Linked DNA regions of Planctopirus limnophila DSM 3776. The protein of the gene in region 1 interacts with the protein of each later gene in a pairwise test. Links are inferred from orthologs where the notes say so. Each region holds a gene or a part of one and is shown in the gene's direction. Other genes may lie near its edges.

What was found.
Region 2: the proteins of PLIM_RS09205 (region 1) and def interact in binary tests that used the Escherichia coli proteins (3 or more experiments, as listed by UniProt). The link is inferred for Planctopirus limnophila DSM 3776 from one-to-one orthologs.

Annotation. Positions count from the first base shown.
Region 1 is NC_014148.1:2,298,669-2,301,427, reverse strand. It holds PLIM_RS09205 (aspartate-semialdehyde dehydrogenase), read left to right. Parts: upstream 1-757; coding sequence 758-1,762; downstream 1,763-2,759. Other genes in the region: lysA (diaminopimelate decarboxylase), read left to right, coding at 1,845-2,759; purD (phosphoribosylamine--glycine ligase), read right to left, coding at 1-346.
Region 2 is NC_014148.1:315,595-318,484, forward strand. It holds def (peptide deformylase), read left to right. Parts: upstream 1-1,095; coding sequence 1,096-1,686; downstream 1,687-2,890. Other genes in the region: truD (tRNA pseudouridine(13) synthase TruD), read right to left, coding at 1-876; thiS (sulfur carrier protein ThiS), read left to right, coding at 1,674-1,910; PLIM_RS01260 (ClpP family protease), read right to left, coding at 1,927-2,610; PLIM_RS01265 (hypothetical protein), read left to right, coding at 2,859-2,890. UniProt on the Escherichia coli protein: Removes the formyl group from the N-terminal Met of newly synthesized proteins. Requires at least a dipeptide for an efficient rate of reaction. N-terminal L-methionine is a prerequisite for activity but the enzyme has broad specificity at other positions.

The DNA of each region.
Region 1 (2,759 bases):
GGACGCCCGCCTTTTTCATGATTTCCTTGGCGAACTTTTTGCTGCCTTCCAGCTCGGCCGCTTTTTTCGTGGGGCCGAAGATTTTCAGGTCGTTTTTGAGAAACTCATCAACGATTCCGTTGACCAGTGGAATCTCGGGGCCGACGACCGTGAGATCAATTTTGTTCTTGATCGCGAACTCGACGAGCTTGGCGGTATCTGTGGCCTGTATGAAGACGTTGGTGGCATCAACGCCAGTTCCAGGGTTTCCAGGGGCACAGTAAACTTCGGTGACAGAGGGGGAACGCTTGAGTTGGTAAACCAGCGCATGTTCACGACCACCTTGTCCGACGACCAGCACTCGCATTGCGATCTTTCGTTCTCAAGCAAAAAGTTTGTTCGATTTCCGACGTTGAAATCTGATCCGAGGTCTTGAACCATATGATAGTCAACTGGTGCAGCAGACTGCGACTCTGCTTGGTAAAGATGTAACGTGTTGTTGTGTAATGTGTTCTGAAGTTTGTGGCAGCTCGGGTCAGGAGAATTCTGAGGGATGTGATCTTGAATGCGGATTTTGAGGAGAAGTCTGACGGTGAATAGATTCCCGCAGATCGCTGAGAGTGGCCCACGGGCAGCACTCGGCAAGCGTGTCACGCCGGGTTATGATCTTTGGGGATGCTGGAGAGATGAATATCTGTGCTTCGCCTGACAAATTGAGGCGTAGCACAGCCTTGTCGGTTCTTGTGATTGCTTATTTGTAACGCAGAGGGAAATTGTCGTGTTTGGCACACTCGCATTGGTTGGAGCAACGGGGGCTGTGGGTCGGATCATGGTAGGTCTTCTGGAACAGAGGCCCGATCTGGCACGCAAGTATAAGTTTCTGGCTTCTGCCCGCAGTGTGGGTACCAAAATCACGTTCAAAGGTGTCGAGCATACGATTGAACTTCTTGAATCCGCTGCTTTTCAGGGTGTTGATCTGGTGATTGCCAGCACGCCCGATGAAGTCGCTGCCGAGTTTCTTCCTGCTGCAGTGGCGGCTGGTTGCAAAGTGATCGATGAATCGGGCTACTTCCGGATGAATCCTGACGTGGCACTGGTCATTCCTGAGGTCAATCCCCAGGCAGCACTCGACGCCAAGGGGATCATTGCCAGCCCGAACTGCTCGACTACGCAAATGGTATTGGCACTCAAGCCGTTGCACGATTTCGGTAAGGTCAAACGCGTGGTCGTCAGCACTTATCAGGCAGTGAGTGGCGCAGGAGTTCAGGGGATCGATGACCTGATTGGTGCCACTCGCGCTACGTTAGAGCACGAAAAGTACGAACAAAAAGCTTTCAAGTCGCCGATTGCCTTTAATGCCATCCCTCAGATTGGCGGTTTTAAGGAGAATGGTTATACGAGCGAAGAGCTCAAAATGGTCTACGAAACTCGTAAAATCATGGGTGATGAATCGATCCAGGTGTGTCCGACTTGTGTACGTATTCCCGTTGCAAACTGTCACAGTGAGACCATTCTGGTTGAAACCGAGAAGCATATCTCTGTCGAGAAGGCCAAAGAACTCTTTAGCAGCTTTCCAGGGATTACGGTCATCGATACGCCAGAGCATGGTGGATATCCCATGCCGCACTCCTGCACAGGCAGCGATCAGGTCTTTGTAGGCCGGATTCGACAGGATCTTTCTCACCCCAATGGTCTCTCCTTCTGGTGTGTGAGTGATAACCTGCGAAAAGGTGCTGCGACCAACGCGATCCAGATTGCCGAACTCCTCGCCTCACGCGTCTGACGAGTCGCTGATCCGGGGTTCAATTCCTTGAACTCCCTGGCAATCACCACTGCTCGATATGCATCCGTTTTCCCGATAAACCATGAACGATGTTCGGCTCACAGGCGAATATGTTCATCGACTGACACCTCCATCTATAAGTGACGTTGTAATGAATCCTTTCCAGTACCGTGATGGTGAATTGTTTTGCGAAGAGATCCCAGTTTCTCGAATTGCCCGTGACTTTGGCACCCCCTGCTGGATTTATTCCAAAGCCATGCTGCTGCATCAGCTGGGGCAGATTCAACAGGCTTTTGCTGCTGTTAATCCTGTCATCTGCTTCTCAGTCAAGGCGAACTCGAACCTGGGCATTCTCAAGGTGATGCGGGATGCTGGGAGCAGTTTCGACGTGGTTTCGGGTGGCGAACTTTACCGTGTGAAAAAAGCCGGAGCCGATACAGCCAAGGTTGTCTTTGCAGGTGTCGGCAAGACAGATGCCGAGATTCAACTCGCTCTCGAAAATCAGATTCTGATGTTCGATGTCGAAAGTGAACCAGAACTGGATGCCATTGCTGCAGTGGCTGAAAAAATGGGGGTCATTGCCCCCGTGGCGTTGCGTCTGAATCCTGATATTGATGCAAAAACCCATGCAAAAACCACCACGGGCAAAAAGGGCAACAAGTTCGGGATGGATATCGAACGGGTCTTTGAACTGGCCGACAAAGTTTTGAAGACTCCCCGGTTGAAACTCGTCGGGATTCACATGCATCTGGGTTCTCCAATTTTGACAACAGAACCCTACGAACTGGCTGGGCAGAAGGCCATTGAAGTGACGCGCGATCTGCGTGCTCGTGGACATGAGATTGGCTGGGTGAATCTGGGTGGCGGGTTTGGCATCAGTTATCGGGGAAGCGAAGGCTTGCCTGCTTCTGAGTATGCCAAAGTGATTGTGCCAGCCGTTCAGGAAATGGGTGTTCAGCTCGCTCTGGAGCCGGGCCGCTTCATCACTGGCAATGCG
Region 2 (2,890 bases), 2.0 Mb from region 1 along the record:
CTTCTGCAGGATCGCCAGTTCGCGAGCATGAACTTCGCCCCCAGGCGAACGCATGCGCACACCAAAAATGGGTCCGGTGGTGGAGATTTCCCACGAGTCGAAGCGCGGCTGATCAGCAGCGGCATCTGTGACCAGAAACTTCGCACCAGCGGGGAGAATTTCCATCAGGTCGCCGCAGAGAACTGTCGAGAAAAGCCCGTCCCGCAGTCGCTGAGCCAGCACCTCGTTAAACAGCCCGGATTGGACAGCAGAGAGAGCGAGTCGGAGCAGAAACTTTCGCCTGGGGGCGGGAATATCTTGTGGCGAGATCTGGCCCAGCAGCAGTTGCCAGCCCAGCTTCCACGTCGAGTGCTGGTGCCCAAATCGCTGCATGCCGAAGTAATTTGGGCAGCCTTGAGCCTGCAGTTGCCGGGTAATGGCATCGATTTTGGAAAGATCGGGTTCAACGCCCCTCAAAATAGCGACAAAACGATTCCCTTTTAAGTGGCCCGTCTTGAGCTTGTTGCGATGTCGTCTGGCTTCGAGCACCTGTAAATCATCGCTCTCAACAGCTGGTACCAGCTTTTCAGCCCGGGTGGGGACAGAAACCCATTGCCTGGTAATGGCCTGCCTGTCTTTCAACCCCGCCATGCCAATTTCTGAGCGGGGAACGGCGAGCTGTTTCGAGAGCTGTGCCACTAGCATTTCACTCGAAAGATTTCGCTTCTCGATCCAGAGAAACAGATGCTCACCTTCTCCGCAGGGAAGGTAAGCCGGGATTTCTTCGACAAGAAAATCTTCGGGGGATTGTTTCCAGACACCGCCCACCCCTGCCGTTTGACTGGTCAGCTCCGGCCAGGCAGAGGGAGCAAGCAGTGGGACTGGCTGTTCGGTCATGGGAACGCTTTTCGAGGACGATTGCCACAGATTCGCTGAGAGATGCCATCCTGATGCTCCCCTCGCTTCGATTCGAGACAAACTCCGATTACAATACGAGGTTTCCAGAAATCTCGCAGCCCTCAAAGACAATGCCAATATGATCGAGAGACCGAACAAGGGTCTTTGGCATTGAGACCAATAAGACTGTACAGCAGACCTTCAGCGGATATGCGGAACATGGCTTTGGAAATTGTGAAGTATGGACATCCGGCTCTCCGGCATAAGTCCACCCCTGTGACCGAAATCAACAGCGAACTTCGCAAAGCGATTGCCGAAATGTTTGAACTGATGTATGCAGCCAAAGGGATTGGCCTGGCCTCGAATCAGGTGGCCATTCCAAGGCAGTTTTTCATTTTGAACCTCACCGGTGATGCCGCTGAAAAAGACGAGGAAGTGGTCTTTATCAATCCGGTCATTCTCAATCGCAAAAGCTCATGCGAAGGTGAAGAGGGCTGCTTGAGTTTTCCAGGGTTATATGGCCCGGTGAAACGTGCTGGTGAGGTGCTTATCGAAGCGTTCGATCTGGATGGGAACTGCTTTGAGATGACACTTTCTGCGAAGGAAGACGATCTGGCGGTGCGAGCTGTCCAGCATGAATCCGATCATCTCGATGGCATGCTGTTCATCGACCGCATGACAGATCGCGCGCGAAAAGAGCGTCAGGTCGAGATCGATCAGTTCGAGCAGGATTTTCTGGCGCGACAGGCGGCTGGCGAAATCGAATCGATGGACGTGCTCAAAAGAAAGCTGGCAACATGGCCCAATTGAACGCTCAACAGTCGCCAGGAGAGATTGTTGTCACAATCAACTCGCAGGAACGTTCGCTGCCAGCGGAAATGAACCTGACACAGCTCATTGAAGTGCTCAAGCTGGAGCCTCGCTATCTGGCCATTGAACTCAACGGGCAAGTCATTTCCCGGAAACTGCACGCCACCACGAGGCTCACCGAGGGCGATGTTCTCGAAGTGGTCACACTGGTCGGTGGGGGTTGAAAGTTTTCGCCACGAACTACGCCCAGGCGAGTTCTGTCTGTCGATCCGGGCCTTTTTTGTGAGCCTGCTCGAATCGGTGTTTTTCGATCTGCTGCCACAAGTCGTGGCTGTCAAACAGATCGAGCAAATGTGCCAGACCTGCATCCGCCAGTTCTCTTCCAGAAAGGAAGCGGCCTGGTCGGGACCACTCGGTAATCAACTCGACACTGCAGTTGAACAAACGAGCCAATAGCTGATCCTGATCCGACTCCATCCAGCGGAAATGTCGGGCCCATTCGACGGCTTCTTCCAGCTTGAGCTGGTCATCGGATTGCCAGCGAATGGGATGAAACAGCAGCGAAGCATGGGGCGTCACATAGCGTTCCCGGCAGGCCGCTAAGGGCATCAGTGCTGCCGAACTGCATTCCCCTGTGACCACGGCCGCCGCCCGGAGACCGCGTAAGCGAATGATCGAAGCGAGTGCCAGGCCCACATACGCATTCCCGCCGCACGAGTCGATGTAAATGAGGCCTGCTGACCGCCGGGGAAGTTCGACCAGTTTTTCCAGCAGTTCGGTTTGCTGTTCGAAGAGATCACCCGCGATCGTCATTTCCCATTCCGGGTTGGGAACAATGGGCGACCATGAAATCGAGGGCCCGGGATAAGCCGGCAAAGGACGAAATGGACTGGGCTTAGAGGGTTTCTTCGACGATTTCGTCATTTCTGCCTGAGATCCGTGAGAGGAGCCGCAATTTGCCAGATGACTTGGCTGACGCGAAGTGGAATGACTCGAAAGTTTATCGCTTTGCGGCTGATATGTCGCTGATTCTCTGAAGGAATACACTGTGGAGCAGTGAAAAGTTGTTCCGATCAGGTGTTGCCCCAGTGCATCCACTGATCTCACGCGATACGATTTGGTTGCTGAATAAAAACTTGAAGATCTGCACAGATAGTTTGTGAGGTTGGGCCATGACCAATTCAAGAACTGTTCACCCGGCAAA